3 regions of the Bacillus sp. JJ664 genome follow, and region 1 is predicted to be linked to each of the others. Evidence: riboswitches for the same ligand, from Rfam matches in the RefSeq annotation. Region 1 holds a riboswitch; each other region holds the start of a gene.
What was found. A riboswitch is a leader RNA that binds a small molecule or an ion and turns the genes downstream of it on or off. The one in region 1 is predicted to bind S-adenosylmethionine.
Positions count from the first base shown of each region.

Region 1 (6,236 bases):
GAAAAAACAATCGGTAGTGTCATTAAAGGCGGAAGCTTTTTAACAGAAGAAATTACGTTTGATAAAATTTTTACTCCAGAGGATTATACTGACGAGCATAAATTAATTGCGAAGACAACTGAAGAGTTCGTTGTAAATGAAGTATTACCAGAATTAGAGTATTTAGAGAAGCATGAATTCGAGCGTTCTGTTCGTTTGCTAAAACAAGCTGGTGAGCTTGGCTTACTTGCTGCTGATATTCCAGAAGAATATGGTGGCATTGCATTAGATAAAATTAGTTCTTCATTAATTTCAGAGAAGTTTTCTTTAGCTGGTGGATTTGCAATTACACATGGAGCTCATGTTGGAATTGGATCACTCCCAATCGTTTTATTTGGTAATGAAGATCAAAAGAAACGCTATTTACCAGACTTAGCTACTGGTGAAAAATTAGCTGCATACGCGTTAACAGAGCCAGGTTCAGGTTCAGATGCATTAGGAGCGAAAACAACAGCAAAATTAAATGCAGAAGGTACACATTATATCTTAAATGGAGAAAAACAATGGATCACTAACTCTGCATTTGCAGATGTATTCGTTGTATATGCAAAGATCGATGGTGAGCATTTCTCTACATTTATCGTTGAGAGAAACTATCCAGGCGTTTCAACTAGCCCAGAAGAAAAGAAAATGGGTATCAAATCATCTTCTACTCGTACATTAATTTTAGAAGATGTTGCAGTACCAGTGGAAAATCTTTTAGGTGAAGTAGGAAAAGGCCATGTTATTGCATTCAACATTTTAAATATTGGTCGTTACAAATTAGCTGTAGGAACTGTTGGATCTTCTAAACGTGCTTTAGAATTATCTGCAACTTATGCAAACCAACGTCAACAGTTTAAAACACCAATCGCTAAATTTAGTTTAATTCAAGAAAAATTAGCGAATATGGCTACAAAAATTTATGCAAATGAAAGTTCAGTATACCGTACTGTAGGATTGTTTGAAGACCGCTTTAGTCAATTAACTGAGGAACAAGCAAAAGATCCAAAAGCAGTAGCAGCAGCTGTTTCTGAATATGCAATTGAGTGTTCATTAAATAAATTCTTCGGTTCAGAAGTATTAGATTATGTAGCTGACGAAGGTGTTCAAATTCACGGTGGTTATGGTTTCATGGCAGAATATGAAATTGAGCGTATCTACCGTGATTCTCGTATTAACCGTATCTTTGAAGGTACAAATGAAATTAACCGATTAATCGTACCAGGCACTTTCTTACGTAAAGCAATGAAAGGTGAATTACCTTTACTTCAACAAGCTCAAGCAATTCAAGAAGAGCTTATGATGTTTATGCCTTCAGAAGTAGGAGATGCTCCACTAGAGCAAGAAAAGCATTTACTACGTAATGCGAAGAAAATCGGTATCATGATTGCAGGATTAGCTGCTCAAAAATTCGGTAAAGCATTAGAAAGAGAGCAAGAAATCTTAGTTAACATTGCTGATATCGCGAGCAATATTTATGCAATGGAATCTGCAATTCTTCGTACAGAAAAAGCAATCAACAAAGTAGGTGTAGAAAAATCAAACCAAAAACTACTTTATACTCAAGTGTTCTGTCAAGAAGCGTTCAATGAAATTGAGGCTCATGCAAAAGAAACTTTAGTAGCTGTTGAGTCAGGTGATTCATTACGAATGATGACATCTGCACTTCGTAAATTTACTCGTCACACGCCGATTAACGTAATTGCTAAAAAGCGTGAAATCGCAGTTGGTGTATTAGCTGCTGAGCGTTATACAGTATAAGATTTTAGAAAAACTGCCTTTCTTATGAGAATGGCAGTTTTTTTATGAAAGGAACTACTACTTTCTGCCCTTAAAATATTTAATGATATGGTAAAAATAGGATAATCTAACTTCAGATATGACATACTAATATAGGTTATTCTAAAATTCAAATCAGATTAAAACATTTTTGCTTGTATAATTTTGTCTTGAAAATACGAATGATAGTTCGAATATGAAAAAAATATTGTAATAAATTAAAAAATAACCGAACGTTTAACTAGTTAATATTGTCGAATGTTGTTATAATATTTATAAATGACGATTTATAACAGAATTTTCTAACCGAACTATTTTAACTCACTTATTGACTGTGATAAAATAGAAAATGGGAGGAGTTGCTAATATGAGTATCATTTTTTATACATATCCAAAGTGTGGAACTTGTCGAAAAGCTGCTTCTTGGCTTAAAGAACATAATGTAACTGTGGAAGCAGTTGATATTACATTAAATCCGCCTTCAAAGGAATTACTTGCTGATGTTTTAAAAGTAAGTGGAATTTCTATTAATAAATTATTTAATACAAGTGGTGTAAAATACCGTGAACTTGGCTTGAAGGATGTTATTCCAACTAAAACTGAAGAAGAGCTTCTAGAACTTCTAAGTTCTGATGGCAAACTGATCAAAAGACCACTTCTATTTAATGGAGATCAAGCAACAGTTGGTTTTAACGAAGAAGTATTTGAAAAAGTTTGGTTATAAAATAACATAAATTATGGTAATTAATCGAGGAGGATTCACAATGTCAATTCCAAAAGAATTACGTTATTCAGAAGAACATGAGTGGGTAAGAGTTGAAGGTAATAAGTACTATATCGGTATTTCTCATTTTGCACAATCAGAACTTGGAGATATCGTATTTGTTGAGTTACCAGAAGTAGGCGATGATATTACAGTAAACGAGCCATTTGGTAGCGTTGAGTCTGTAAAAACAGTTTCTGAACTTTATGCTCCTATTAGTGGGAAAGTTGTTGAAGTAAACTCAAGCCTAGATGATAATCCAGAATTCGTTAATGAATCTCCATACGAAAAAGCTTGGATGGTAGTTGTTGAAGCTTCTAACACTTCTGAATATGAAGAGTTAATGTCTGCTGAAAAATACGAAGAAATGATCAATCAAGATTAATTATCTATTAAAAGCGTCCAATTATGGGCGCTTTTCTTAATTTATGTGTATACTGATAAATACAAAATACTTTTTTTATGTTATTTATGTCTTGGTTTTGGGTTAGTTTAATTTCCTTTCATGAAAAAAAGGAAACAACAAACGAAAATAGAATATACTATATAAATGAAATAAGCTTTAGAGTCCTTTACAATAGGTGATGCCCAGTGAATATTGAAGATCAAAGAAAAGTAATCATTGTCGAAGGTACTACTGATAAAAGAAAAATACAATCTATCATTAAAGAACCTGTAGATATCATTTGTACAAATGGAACTGTAGGAACAACTAAATTAGATGAACTAGCCGAAATGTTAGATTTTAGAGAAATCTATGTGCTAGTTGATGCTGATGAGGCTGGAGAAAAACTGAGAAGATTGTTAAAAAGAGAATTTCCACAAGCGGAGCATTTGTATATAGACAGAAGCTATCGTGAAGTTGCAACAGCCCCAAGTCAACATTTAGCAAGTGTATTATTAGGAGCGGATATTTCCGTTTTTACAGACTATTTAAGAACAATTTAAGAGGATTAATGATATGTACCAGTGGACAAAGAATGAATTAATGCAACGTATAGAATCAAAAGAAACAACAATTTTATATATATATACCGCTATGTGTGGTACTTGCCAAGTAGCATCTAAAATGTTAGAAATCGTAAATGAAATACTGCCTAACTTACCATTATCAAAGCAAAATATTAATGATCTAACACAAGAAGCTCAAGCTTGGAAAATTGAAAGTGTACCTTGTCTACTCATCTTCGACAAAGGAGAAATCAAACAAAAAATATACGCTTTCCAATCTGTTCCGTACTTACATGACTTATTAAAAAAACATAATCTATATATTAAACGATGAATATTAAGAGATCGAGAAGTCCTCTTGATAATAAAAAATGACGACTAATTTACAAGTGATTAGTTGTCATTTTTTATTTTTTTAAAGCTTTTTTTAAAGAATTTTGCTTGTTGAGTATTAAAAAGACAGAAGTTGATTACAACGGAAGGTGCTCGACTCTCCTGTAGGGAACGCGGGAAAGCTGAGACCCCGGAGGACTAGCCGAGGAGGCTCAGCTCTCGCCCCTCGGAAAGCGAGCAACCTGGAGTTGTAATCAACTAACGCATTCTCAAGTACGAAAAAATGTTTCAACAATGACTATATTTTATTACCCAACTTCTGACATATTTCTTGGGAAATAAGGTGAAAGTTGTAGAATGACATGTGTTTATCCATGGTAATTGTCGAGCGAAAAGTAAAGAACATTACATCTATCTATGAGAAAATAGTTTTAAAGAATTCGGGAGAGGTGTAAACGATATGGAAATTAAGGAGTGGGTTGGACAAGCTAGAAATTTATTTATTAATAAGGAATATTTACAAATAATTTTACCGATTGAAGATCGAATTATCGAATTAAATTGTCTTAATGAGAAATCATATATCAAATTTAGCAAGAAAGCTCCATTTATTGAAATATTAGATCGAGCTATTCCACAATTAAGAATTAATTTAACGAAAGATGGTTGGAAATCGTTAAATTTAGGAAGGGAACGCTTAGGTCTATTATTAAAGTTAAATGACGCTTCTTACGAGGGGAATTATCGATTATTATTACTCATTGAAACAATTTTTCAATATACGAGTGTGGAGAATGAGAAAAAACTTTTAGAAAATTGTTGACAACTTATGTCTAAGTTTGTAGAATGAAAATTACATTAAACAACCGAATATTTGATACGTTAACTCTTATCGAGAGAGGTGGAGGGACTGAGCCCTGTGAAACCCAGCAACCGTCAATGCTTGTCATTGAAATGGTGCTAATTCCTGCAAAGCAATTGCTTTGAGAGATGAGAGAAAGGCTTACTTTTTATGTTAAACCTTTCTACTCATGCGAGTAGAAAGGTTTTTTTGTTTTTTAAGACTAAAAAAGTATGCTCTTACAAAAAATTGAAAAGAGGGTTGTTAGAATGTTTGAGAGGAGAAATCATGAATGATTCAAATAAATAATGTAAGTAAGATATATAGGAGTAAGAAAGGCACTGTAACCGCGGTAAAGGATGTTTCATTAACAATTGAAGCAGGTGAAATCTTTGGCATGATCGGATATAGCGGTGCTGGGAAAAGTACGTTATTACGAATGCTAAACGGACTTGAAATTCCAACAGATGGTGACGTAATCGTTAATGGGAAATCAATAACAAAGTGTTCATCAGCAGAACTTCGAAAATCAAGACAAAAAATCGGGATGATATTCCAACACTTTAACTTATTATGGTCTAGAACAGTTTTAGACAATATACTTTTCCCGCTTGAAATTGCAAATGTTTCAAAAAAGGAACGTGTTGAGCGTGCGAAGGAATTAATCAAGCTTGTTGGGCTTGAGGGAAGAGAAAATGCTTATCCTTCAGAACTAAGTGGTGGTCAAAAACAGCGCGTTGGTATTGCAAGAGCATTAGCAAATAATCCAGATGTTTTATTATGTGATGAAGCTACTTCTGCATTAGATCCGGAAACAACTGACTCAATACTTTCACTACTAACAAGTATTAATAAACAACTAGGTATTACGATCGTTATGATTACACATGAAATGCATGTTATTCAAAAAGTTTGTCAGCGAGTAGCTGTAATGGAAAATGGAAAAGTAGTTGAAGAAGGACATGTAGTTGATGTATTCACTCATCCACAACAAGAAATTACAAAAAAATTTGTAAAGCAAATTAGAGGAACTGATGAGGAATTTAATCAACAAGTAATTATAGAAACCAATGGGAATGATACAACTTATAGGCTTACATTTAAAAATGGACAAGCTAATCAACCCCATATATCTGAAGTAGTAAAGCACTTTGATATTGAAATCAATATTTTGCAAGGAAAAATTGTTCAAACCGCTGAAGGGTCATACGGAACACTAACTATTCAACTTGTAGGAGATTTAAATAACATCAAAGAGGCAATTTCTTACTTAGAATCAAAGCAAGTTGAAGTGGAGGTAGCGTAATATGACACAACTTTTTCCGAATGTTGATTGGGAAACAATGATCTTAGCAACACAAGAAACATTATTTATGACAGTAATAGCAGCTTTAGCTACTTTTATTTTAGGGTTAATTATTGGTTTGCTATTATTCTTAACAAGTAAAGACCAGCTGCTAGAAAATAAATTGGTTAACATGATTTTAGCTGGATTTGTAAATATATTCAGATCAATACCGTTCATTATTTTAATCATTTTATTAATTC
Region 1 covers NZ_JBALMS010000011.1:34,701-40,936, reverse strand. The annotation lists gene V7056_RS01970 (acyl-CoA dehydrogenase FadE) at 1-1,782, shown strand, start outside; gene V7056_RS01965 (arsenate reductase family protein) at 2,168-2,524, shown strand; gene gcvH (glycine cleavage system protein GcvH) at 2,565-2,948, shown strand; gene V7056_RS01955 (ribonuclease M5) at 3,161-3,511, shown strand; gene V7056_RS01950 (thioredoxin family protein) at 3,525-3,848, shown strand; gene V7056_RS01945 (hypothetical protein) at 4,308-4,670, shown strand; SAM riboswitch class I at 4,734-4,844, shown strand; gene V7056_RS01940 (methionine ABC transporter ATP-binding protein) at 4,981-5,994, shown strand; gene V7056_RS01935 (methionine ABC transporter permease) at 5,996-6,236, shown strand, end outside.

Region 2 (6,236 bases), on a different contig from region 1:
CAAAGAAGAAACGATTTGTGACAAGGATTATTGTGAGTTTGCAAATGGCTATTATGATCGAATTAATGATGCAGTGTTAGATATTTTATCTAATGAAAAAATGCTTAGTCGAGAGAAGATTGAAGCATATGCAAGGAAACATACAGTTTGTCCTTTTGAATATTCACTAGATTTAACAAATACAGCAGATGCGATTATTTGTGATGTGAATTATATTTTTGATCCAAGAGTATCACTTAAAAGATTATTTGATGAACATAAGCGAAATTCAGTTCTATTAATAGATGAGGCGCATAATCTAGTTGATCGTGCTAGAGACATGTATTCTTCGAGTTTATATAAGTCAAAGTTTCTAGAATTAAAAAGACAATATAAAGGATCAAATATAGCATTAGTTGAGAGCGTTGGTCATATCAATCAATCTTTCATTAATCTTCGAAAAAAATGGCAAGATCAAGAAATGTCAGTCTGGGGTAAATTAGATGAGGAATTTGTTGATTTAATAAGAGAGTTTGTAGAGATTGCTGAATTAAGCCTACCAGATGAAGAGGATCCTGAACGTAAGCAATTGTTGTTAGATACATATTTTGAATCTCAAAATTTTGTAAAGATTGCTAGTTACTATGATGAAAAATATGTTTCTTATTTAGAATTATACAAAAGTGAAGTTCACTTGAAATTATTTTGCATTGATCCATCAACAATTGTAAATGATGTGATTAAAAAATTTCATTCTACTATTTATTTTTCAGCAACATTAACACCTCTTCAATACTTTCAAGATATGCTCGGTGATATTGAACGTGATTATACCATTAAAATTGATTCACCATTTTTAAAAGAACAGCTAAAGGTTGAAGTAAATCCGATTTCAACAAGATTTAATGATCGTTCAAAAACATTAGACCAATTAGTAACATCTATATATGAAAATATTAGATCTAAAAAAGGAAATTATTTAATTTTTTTCCCATCCTATCAGTATTTAAGCCAAAGTGTTGGATTGTTTACTGAGAAGTATGGCGAAGTAGAAATAATTGTCCAAGAAAATGGGATGACCGAAGAGGAACGAGAAGATTTTTTACTCAAATTTGATCAACATAATGCAGAAACACTAGTTGGATTTGCTGTACTAGGTGGAATCTTTTCTGAAGGAATCGATTTAAAAGGTGATCGATTAAATGGGGTAGTAGTTGTCGGTGTAGGTTTACCACAGCTTTGTTTAGAAAGAAATATTTTAAGAGATCATTTTAATGAAGTTGGTAAGAACGGTTATTATTATTCATATGTGTTCCCTGGGATGAATAAAGTAATGCAAGCTGGTGGACGTGTCATACGTTCTGAAGAAGACGAAGGAACATTATTATTAATCGATGATCGATATCAAAGTATGCTTTATCAAAACTTAATGCCAGACGAATGGAAATAAGTAGGTCATAATCCATTAAAAAATAAAAAATTCAAATAATGATTGATAATTGTCAGATTTATTAATATACTTGTAATTATAAAATTAAATATTCTTATCAAGAGCGGTGGAGGGACTGGCCCGACGAAACCCGGCAACTCTAGTTTTATACTAGAAAGTGCTAAATCCTGCAGGTATAAACCTGGAAGATAAGGACGATATGTTTATTTTGAGACATAACCACTTCTTATTTTTTAGGAAGTGGTTTTTTTATTTTGATAAATGGAGGATTTCAATATGACAAATACGAATGTGGTTTCAAAATCGAAACAAAAATCAATTGAGACGGTTGCAGTACATGGTAGTAAAGGTTATGATCCATTAACAGGTGCAATAAGTTACCCAATTTATCAATCAGCAACATTTAAACATGAAGGGCTTCATCAATCGACTGGATATGATTATGCTCGTTTACAAAACCCTACCCGTGAAGAAGTTGAAAACACAGTAGCTAAATTAGAAAATGCAGAATTTGGAGTAGCATTCTCAACAGGGAACGCTGCTGTCACTGCAGTTCTTAGTTTATTTAAAAAAGGCGATCATGTAATTGTTTCCGATGACTTATATGGTGGTACATATCGATTATTTGAAGAAATTTATTCGCCTTATGGTATTGAGCATAATTTTGTTGATACAACAGAAATTGACAATATCCTAGATTCGATTAAAGAAAACACAAGAGGTATATTTATTGAAACTCCTTCAAATCCAATGATGAAGGTAACTGATTTAAAACGGGTTGTTGAAATTGCCAAAGAACGAAATATCGTTGTGATCGTTGATAATACTTTTTTAACGCCTTATTTCTTTAGACCGATCGAATTAGGAGCAGATATCGTTGTTCATAGTGGTACGAAATATTTAGGTGGTCATAATGATACTTTAGCGGGATTTGTAGTGACAAACTCGGAGAAAACAAATGAAAGAATTCGTTTTTATCAAAAATCAACAGGCGCTACTTTAGCACCGTTTGATTCATGGCTCATTTTAAGAGGAATTAAAACACTACATGTAAGAATGGAATACTGTCAAAGAAATGCGATTATTCTTGCGGAATTTCTAGAAAATCATCCTAATGTAACAGATGTTTTTTACGTAGGGCTTCCTAATCATAAAGGGTATTCAATTATAAAAAAACAAGCAAGTGGCTTTGGTGCAATGATTTCGTTTAAAGTGAAAAGTGTAAGGATCGTAGAAAAAGTGCTTAGCAGTGTAAATGTCATTACATTTGCCGAAAGTTTAGGTGGAGTAGAGTCACTGATTACTTACCCACATACACAAACACATTCAGAAATGCCCGAGGATTTTAAAAGAAAGCTTGGTCTAGATGACCATACATTAAGATTATCTGTCGGTATAGAACATATAGATGATTTACTAATTGATTTAGAGAATGCATTAGGGTGATGAGTATGAAGTTTGGTACGAAATTAATTCATAACGGTAATGAAGTTGACCCCTATACTGGTGCATTAAGCATTCCAATTTATCAAGCATCAACTTTCCATCAACCCAATATTGAAACTATAGGTAAATATGATTATGCAAGAAGTGGAAATCCGACGAGAGAAGCTTTAGAAAATACAATTGCACAATTAGAGAACGGCGTTAGAGGATTTGCTTTTTCATCAGGAATGGCAGCCATTTCTTCAGTTCTCTCGCTTTTTTCGGCTGGAGATCATATCGTTATTTGTGAAGATGTATATGGAGGAACGTTCCGTATAGCGACTAAGGTATTAAATCGATTTGGAATTGAGTTTACATTTGTAGATGCATCAGAGATTAGTGAAATCGAATCAGCAATTAAGTCAAATACAAAAGGACTATATTTAGAAACACCTTCAAACCCCTTGCTGAAAATTACTGATTTAAGAGAAGCAATTAAGATTGCGAAAAGAAATGATGTAATTGTCATTGTTGATAATAGTTTTCTGTCACCATATTTTCAAAAACCTTTAGATTTGGGCGCTGATATCGTAGTTCATAGTGCGACTAAATTTATCGCAGGACATAGCGATGTAATTGGTGGTTTAGCAGTTGTTAATTCTGAAGAACTAGCAAGAGATTTATATACTATACAAAATTCATTCGGCGCAGTTTTAGGTCCACAGGATTGTTGGTTAACATTAAGGGGTCTGAAAACATTAAAAGTTCGGATGGATGTATATGAACAAACTGCACAAAAATTAGCAAATTGGTTATTAACAAATGAGTGTGTTGAAGAGGTATACTATCCAGGTCTAAAAGATCATCCGGGACATGATGTACATTTCGAACAAGCTAGTGGTGGGGGAGCGGTATTGTCATTTACTTTAAAAACAATTGATCAAACAATTCGTTTTTTACAAAAAGTAGAAAATGTTGCAGTAGCAGTGTCTCTTGGTGGAGTAGAAACAATTGTATCTTATCCTGTGAAGATGTCTCATGCAGCGATTCCAAAGGACGTTAGAGAGAGACTTGGTGTGAAGGATACATTAATTCGTGTTTCAGTTGGTTTAGAGGATGTTGAGGATTTAATTGCAAGTTTCCAAAAAGCATTAATATAAAGGAAGAAGTATGGAATAACCACTATTCCATACTTTTTTTGATTTATCAAATAATGGAAGAAAACATAATGTGAATGACTATAATATGTAAAAAATTACATAGAAATTATATATTAACGAATATTTTGTTGTGAAAATATGATAATGTTCGTATTTTTTACTTGAAACCGTTTCATATTGATGTTATTCTATTTTAGGTTGATCAGAACTTAACTTAAAATTTAAAAAACTCAGTCCTTAAATGGGGGTATCAATATATGTATGATGTTATAGTAGTTGGAGCAGGTCCAGCAGGAGTATTTACTTGTTATGAATTAACGTTAAAAATGCCGAACGCAAAAATTTTATTAGTTGATAAAGGTCATGATATATACGCAAGACATTGTCCAATTCTACAAAAGAAAATAGAAAAATGTCCACCAGCGGCAGGTAAAAAAGATTTTTCAGGTTGTTTACCAGCATGTTCAATCACAAATGGTTTTGGTGGAGCAGGCGCATACTCAGATGGTAAGTTTAATATCACTAGTGAATTCGGTGGTTGGATGACTGACTACTTATCGCCTTCTGATGTAGTGGACTTAATTAAATATGTAGATGAAATTAATTTACAGCATGGTGCAACAGAGTCAATTACAGATCCACTTACTGAAGAAGTAAGAGATATTGAAAAACGTGGTTATGCTGCAGGATTAAAATTATTACGTGCACAAGTTCGCCACTTAGGTACAGAACAAAATCTTGAGATTTTAAAAAGCATATTTGAATACTTAAAAACGAAAATTGATATGAAATATAAAACAGAAGTTGAGGATTTAATTACTGAAAAAGAAGATGGTTCTCATATTGTTAAAGGAATCAAATTAAAAAATGGTGAAGAACTTTCAGCTGATAAAGTTGTCATTGTACCAGGTCGAGACGGATCAAAATGGTTAACAGAAGTAATGAAAAAGCGTCGTCTAAAAATGACTACAAACCAAGTAGATATTGGTGTTCGTGTAGAAACTTCTGATATTGTTATGGAAGAGATTAATAAGCATTTATATGAAGGTAAATTCGTATTTAATACATCAGTGGGAACAAAAGTCAGAACATTCTGTAGTAACCCTTCAGGTCATGTTGTAGTCGAAAATCATTCAGGTATTATGACAGCAAATGGTCACGCATATAAAGATCCTAAGCTTGGAAGTCCGAATACAAACTTTGCACTTTTAGTATCTCACCAATTCTCTGAGCCATTTGATAAACCAAATGAATACGCTCATGAGGTTTCACGTTTGGCTAACATGCTTTCACATGGTGGCGTCATCGTTCAAAAATATGGTGATATATTAAAAGGAAGACGTTCTACAGAAAAACGAGTAAAAGAAGGCTTCCTAGAGCCAACTTTAAAAGAAGCTGTACCTGGTGATTTAGGTCTGGTATTACCATATAATACAATGAAGAGCTTAATTGAAATGGTAGAAGCATTAAACCATGTAACACCTGGTATTGCATCAGAACACACATTATTTTATGGAGTTGAAGCAAAATTCTACTCAGCTCGTCCAAAATTAAATGAACACTTTGAGAGCGAAATTTCTGGTCTTTACTTAGGTGGAGACGGAGCTGGAGTTACTCGTGGTCTTGCACAAGCAAGTGCATGTGGAGTGTGGATTGCTCGCGATATCGTAAAAAAAGCAAATGTAAAAGAAAAAGAATTAGTGTCAGCTCAATAATCAATTTAAAAACCTCTAATGCTAAAAAACATTAGAGGTTTTATTTTTTATCTTCTAATTCGAATTTCCAATTCTTGAAGCAATTTTGTTAAGTTATCTTCATTAATACTTAATTTTAAGTCCTCAAATGTATAATCTTCAAAATGAGGAATATCAATCATGATTGCTGATAACTCTTTACTAATAATGGTTGAATCTTTACCGGCAATTAATTTCTTTTTATAACGATTAAATTTAGGGTCTAGATCTTCCACATTTTCATATAGTTCTTCAACTGATCGATATTGTTGAATTAATGGAATTGCTGATTTTTCACCAACACCAGGACAACCAGGGATATTATCACTCGAATCTCCTAATAACGCTTTTACATCAACCCATTGTTTAGGATGAATGCCATAATCATTGTTAAAATGCTCGATAGAATAAATGATTTCACCTGTTTTTTGGGCGATAATTTGAGATGTATGTTCGTTTAGTAATTGAAGTAAATCACGATCATTACTA
Region 2 covers NZ_JBALMS010000033.1:13,615-19,850, reverse strand. The annotation lists gene V7056_RS05395 (ATP-dependent DNA helicase) at 1-1,429, shown strand, start outside; SAM riboswitch class I at 1,521-1,624, shown strand; gene V7056_RS05390 (trans-sulfuration enzyme family protein) at 1,706-2,875, shown strand; gene V7056_RS05385 (trans-sulfuration enzyme family protein) at 2,881-4,014, shown strand; gene V7056_RS05380 (NAD(P)/FAD-dependent oxidoreductase) at 4,272-5,729, shown strand; gene V7056_RS05375 (5'-3' exonuclease) at 5,777-6,236, opposite strand, start outside.
Region 2: it holds a riboswitch for S-adenosylmethionine, as region 1 does, so the genes downstream of both, V7056_RS05390 (trans-sulfuration enzyme family protein) here and V7056_RS01940 (methionine ABC transporter ATP-binding protein) in region 1, are expected to answer to the same signal.

Region 3 (6,236 bases), on a different contig from region 1:
TAGATTCTAGAAATATTGAAAAATCGGACTAGAATCTAAAAGAAATGGACAATCCCTTAATACTAATACCTTGAAGGGTGGAAAAATACGTGACTGTTCTAAATAAATTGGCAACTACACTAGAGCGAAGAGACGAGGAACCAAATATTGAATTGGCCATTCAAATCTCTGAAGAAAACGATATAAGTGGAATAAAAGAGCTTGTCGAAAATCTATCAAATAAAAGTAAAGATATTCAAAATGACTGTATCAAAGTTTTATATGAAATTGGAGAACGTAAACCAACATTATTAATTGAGTACACGAATGAATTCCTTCATCTACTTAGTAGTAAAAATAATAGACTTCAGTGGGGCGTAATGACTGCATTGAGTAGTATCGTATTAGAAATTCCACAAACCATTTTCAATGCCTTACCAACGATTCTGTCTGCAGGCGAGAAAGGTTCGGTTATTACAAAGGATCAGGTTGTGAACATTTTAATCAAGCTATGCTCTATTGAAGAATACAAAGAAAGGGCTTTTGAATACTTAATTCAACAGCTACAAACAAGCCCAACAAACCAATTGCCAATGTACGCAGAAAGAGCAATGCCAATTATAGACCAACAAAATAAACAAATATTTATCATGGCCTTGAACGCAAGAATGAATGAAATTGAAAAAGAAACGAAACGAAAAAGGGTAGAAAAAGTCATCAATAAATTAGGCTGATTAAGAAAGAGACGGTGAACGAAAGTGGTGAACAATGAGGATCAGAGTTCTATTTGGATTAATAGCAATATAGAAAAAGTCTGGAATGCAATCATAGAACAAGACAAACTTTCGAAATGGTACGCACCTGGCTCACCATGGGAAATTCCAAACCTAAGCGTTGGTGAAGAAATGACTTTCACATTAATGCCAAGTATTCATAATCATTTAACAGAAAGAGTTCCAATGATTCTAACGATTGAGCATATCAAATTCCTAGAAGAGTTTTCATTTAGTCTATCTACTCCAAAAACAATTATCTCGATTCAACTAAAAGAAGAAGACAGAGGAACTAGCGTAACAATGAACTCAAAAGGCTTCGATCCTTCATTAGAAAATTTGAAAGCACTTGTAGAAGGATATGAGATTCCTAATGTGTAAGAAGAATGGAGCGGAAGGTGCTCGAAATGCGGGTAAGGTGAGACCCTGCAGGAGGCTCAGCTCACGCTCTAAGGAAAGCTAGCATCTTGAGTGGAATTTAATACACTTCATTTCAGAGCCTAAATACAAAAATAAAGGGGATATTATGAAAAACAAAAAACTTAAATACATAATAATTGGTATCCTTGCACTCATCGTTTTTATTTCTTTACGAAAAATAAATGAGAACAGAGAGAGAAATTTTGATGATCTAATACCGTATAAGCATAGGGAGTTTGAATCATTATCCTTTCGAAAGGATATAAGTTTAGAAGATACAACAAGAGCAGTGGATTGGGTTTCAAGTGATCAAAATCAAGTTGATGAGTTAATGAGGTTTTTAAGTCAATATCACCTAAAAAAAATAAGCAATGAAACGTTTAATGCACGTTTAAGCGAAAATAATGAGGGAGACTTCGATTTCTTTATTAATCACTCTAGAGCGAATGTTGCAATCGTTTTTGTTCAAGGAAATGTCGTTAATATTTTTGGGAACTATTATAAAGTTGTAAATGGACCGATTGATATGGAGTGGATCAGAAAATTCGATGACAAAAACGAAAAGAAATATACTCCTAAATAAAATACCAGGATATGATTCAGACTGATTGAAAACGCATGTCTTTCTAGGCTAGAAGTTACCATAGATGTTAATGTTCGCCGCCAACTTCTTGGAACCGTGCATTTAGATTGAAGTTTCCCTTATTAATCTCTTAATGAGAATGTAACTTTAAGAAATTAAATGCAATGTAAGGTGCTCGACCCCTATGGGAAATGCGGGAGGTGAGACCACACGGGAGGCCACAGGATGTGGGTCATGCATGCGTTACGACAGGACGTCGTGGTTTTAGCATGCCTTCCTTTTTCGAAGAGGCTCCGTTCACGCTCTATGGAAAGCGAGCTCCTGGAGCGGAATTCAAAACTCTTCTTTAACGAATGAATTTTATAGGCACAAAAAAAGGTCTTCGATTAGAAGACCTTTCAATGTTAAAATTATTTGATAGGACCACCAAGCTCAGCAAGTTGAGCATCAAAGCCTTCGAATTTTTTAAAGTTTTCTTTGAACTTATTCACTAATTCAAGCGCTTTAATTTCATATGCTGACTTGTCTTCCCAAGTTGTTGATGGAACTAATACTTGATCAGGCACTCCTGGAACGTGTTGAGGAATTGCAAGACCGAAAAATTCATCTTGGGTAGTTTCAACGTAATTTAAATCTCCTTCAAGTGCAGCGTGTACCATTGCTCTTGTATATGAAAGATTCATACGTTTACCTACTCCATATTCTCCACCAGTCCAGCCAGTGTTTACTAAGAATACATTTACTTTATGTTTTTCAATTTTTTCACCAAGCATTTTTGCGTATTCTACAGCTGGAAGCGGTAAGAATGGTGAACCGAAACAAGTTGAGAACGTTACTTGAGGTGATGTAACCCCGCGCTCAGTACCAGCTAATTTACTAGTAAATCCACTTAAGAAGTGGTACATTGCTTGTTCTTTCGTTAATTTACTGATTGGAGGTAATACTCCGAAAGCATCAGCAGTTAAAAAGATAATTGTATGTGGGTGTCCAGCAACACTTGGCTCAACAATATTTTGAATTGCTTGCATTGGGTATGCTGCACGTGTATTTTCTGTTAATGATGTATCGTCGTAATCTGCTAAACGACCGTCAGGATTGACAACTACGTTTTCTAATACTGTGCCAAATTTAATAGCAGAGAAAATTTGAGGCTCTTTTTCAAATGTTAAATTAATACATTTTGCATAGCAGCCACCTTCGATATTGAAAACACCATTGTCTGACCAACCATGCTCATCATCACCGATTAATTTACGGTCTGCGTCAGCTGATAATGTTGTTTTACCTGTACCAGAAAGACCGAAGAATAATGCTACATCACCTTCATTACCAACATTTGCTGAGCAATGCATAGGTAATACATTGTTCTGTGGTAATAGGAAATTCATAATTGAGAAAATTGATTTTTTCATTTCTCCTGCATATTCAGTACCACCGATTAGAATAATACGTTTTTCAAACGAAATAATAACGAATGCTTCTGAGTTCGTACCATCTACAACTGGATCAGCTTTAAAAGTTGGAGCAGAAACAATTGTAAATTCTGATTGGTGTGTAAGTAATTCTTCTTCAGTAGGGCGGATGAATAACTGATGAGCAAATAAATTATGCCATGCAAATTCATTAATAACTTGGATTGGTAAACGATATCCAGTGTCAGCTCCAGCAAATCCTTTAAATTGGAATAATTCGTTTCTATCTTTTAAGTAAGTAAGTACTTTACTATATAATTTTTCAAACACATCTGAAGAGATTGGTTGATTTACTGCTCCCCAATCAATTAAGTTTTCAACAGATGCTTCATTTACTATAAATTTATCTTTTGGTGAACGGCCAGTATATTTTCCCGTTGATACACTAACTGCCCCCGTTGACGTTAGAATACCTTCTTGTCTTGTTAGAACTTTTTCAACTAGCTCAGAAACGCTAAGTTGGTTATACATGCGATTACTTGAAAGTAATTCATTCAATTCAATATTTACATCAACTGTCTTCATATACTAATACCATCCTTTAAATATAATTTGTCTGCCATGTAGGTATCTCGTTAATTAGTATAACACATTTATTTTAATAGTGTATACTATTAGTTGGTAAAATGTGTAACGAAATTATTAAAAATCTTAAAATGAGTAAAACGGTATACTTAAAGGAGTTAAATAGCTTGTATGAAAGATATTATTAGGTATTACCCATTTAATAGGAATGAATGTAAAGTGTGTGATGATTTTTTATTTATGGTGAAATGTGTCTAAAGTATGATGAAAATTGTTGACAAGAAAGTTTATTTTTAATATGATACTTTTCATACGGATACTCTCTTATCCCGAGTAGGTGGAGGGATACAGGCCCTACGAAGCCCAGCAACCTCACTTTAAGTGAAAGGTGCTGAACCTGATGCAAGGCAATTTATTGTCTTGGACGATAAGAGCGAAAGGCAAATAACAAAACCTTTCCTCAAGCAATATGGATAAGAGGAAGGCTTTTTTTTTGCTCAAAACTTAAATACAGATGGCAATTTCGTAATTTACACTGAGTTATCTTTATCTTAAATGGGAAACATAAGATATAGGAAAACATTTTTCTAATCTTATGTTGAGAAAAAAGAGATCCGTCAATTCAATTTAGGAGGGGACTCAATGTCACAACGTCGTTTATTTACTTCAGAATCAGTTACAGAAGGACATCCAGATAAAATCTGTGACCAAATTTCAGATTCAATTCTTGATGCAATTTTAGCTAATGATCCAAATGCTCGTGTAGCAGCGGAAACTTCAGTTACAACAGGTCTAGTACTTGTTGCAGGTGAAATCACAACTTCTACTTATGTAGATATCCCAAAAATCGTTCGCGAAACAATTCGTGAAATCGGTTATGACCGAGCAAAATACGGATTTGATGCAGATACATGTGCAGTATTAACTTCTATTGATGAGCAATCAGCTGATATAGCTTTAGGTGTAGACCAAGCATTAGAAGCACGTGAAGGAAGCATGTCAGATGAAGAAATCGAAGCAATCGGAGCTGGAGACCAAGGTTTAATGTTCGGTTTTGCTGTAAACGAAACACCTGAATTAATGCCACTTCCAATTTCTTTATCTCATAAAATCGCACGTCGTCTAACTGAAGTAAGAAAGAATGAAACAGTTTCATACTTACGTCCAGATGGTAAAACTCAAGTAACAGTTGAGTATGATGAAAACAACAAACCAGTTCGTATTGATGCAATTGTTGTATCTACACAACATGGTCCAGAAGCAACTCAAGAACAAATCGAAAATGATATTAAAGAACTTGTTATTAAACCAGTTGTACCAGCTGAGTTAATCGATGAAAATACTAAATTCTTTATCAACCCAACAGGCCGTTTCGTAATCGGTGGACCTCAAGGGGATGCAGGATTAACAGGTCGTAAAATCATCGTTGATACTTACGGTGGATATGCTCGTCACGGTGGTGGAGCATTCTCTGGTAAAGATGCAACTAAGGTTGACCGTTCTGCTGCTTATGCTGCACGTTACGTTGCGAAAAACATCGTAGCTGCTGGATTAGCTGATAAAGCTGAAGTTCAATTAGCATACGCAATTGGTGTTGCGAAACCAGTATCTATTGCAATTGATACTTTTGGTACAGGTAAAGTTTCAGAAGAAAAACTTGTGGAAGTTATTCGCAATAACTTTGACTTACGTCCAGCAGGAATTATCAAAATGCTTGACCTACGTCGTCCAATTTACAAACAAACTGCTGCTTATGGTCACTTCGGCCGTACAGATATCGACCTTCCTTGGGAGCGTACTGATAAAGCAGAAACTTTAAAAACTGAAGCTGGTCTTTAATTAAAAAAGAGACTGTATACAGTATATGCTGTTACAGTCTCTTTTTTATTTTAAGCTTAATTCATCGATTAAATGTTTAAATGTATAATACGCTGGTTTGGGTGTATAATCATCTTTCATGAGTCCGAACTGATGAAATAAGTCATCTTTTGAACTATTGGCATCTCTTAGTCTAAAAAATTCGTAATGAGTAATGTTGAGCTGCTGATGAATATGATAGATTGTACGGATTGTCTCAATAACTTTAACCTGTTGATCATATGACCGTTCTAATTGGATAAATGGGTTCTTTCCTGTTGGCCAACCATTCTCAGTTATTCGAATTGGTAAAGAGCTAGGAAAGCCGTTAAGAGCTAGTATTTCATTTCGAAACTTTTGCAATAAATTCTCTACTGAAGAGGTTACTTCATTAATATTTAGTGGTTTTTCAAAAACATCGACATAAAAATTATGACCTACATAATCAACTGCCCGGATAAATTCATTGCCACCCTTCTTAACAAGGTCTTTCCAAAAATTAGGTAATGTTTTTTCACCCTCTGGAACAGAACCAAAACCAATTTTGACATCTACATTACATTCTTCAATTGATTTTTTTGCAATCAGTACACCTTCTATTAATGTATCAATTACATATGGCTTGAA
Region 3 covers NZ_JBALMS010000050.1:26,288-32,523, forward strand. The annotation lists gene V7056_RS08935 (hypothetical protein) at 90-713, shown strand; gene V7056_RS08940 (SRPBCC family protein) at 738-1,133, shown strand; gene V7056_RS08945 (hypothetical protein) at 1,279-1,755, shown strand; gene V7056_RS08950 (hypothetical protein) at 1,983-2,105, shown strand; gene pckA (phosphoenolpyruvate carboxykinase (ATP)) at 2,166-3,752, opposite strand; SAM riboswitch class I at 4,074-4,186, shown strand; gene metK (methionine adenosyltransferase) at 4,395-5,591, shown strand; gene V7056_RS08965 (hypothetical protein) at 5,637-6,236, opposite strand, start outside.
Region 3: it holds a riboswitch for S-adenosylmethionine, as region 1 does, so the genes downstream of both, metK (methionine adenosyltransferase) here and V7056_RS01940 (methionine ABC transporter ATP-binding protein) in region 1, are expected to answer to the same signal.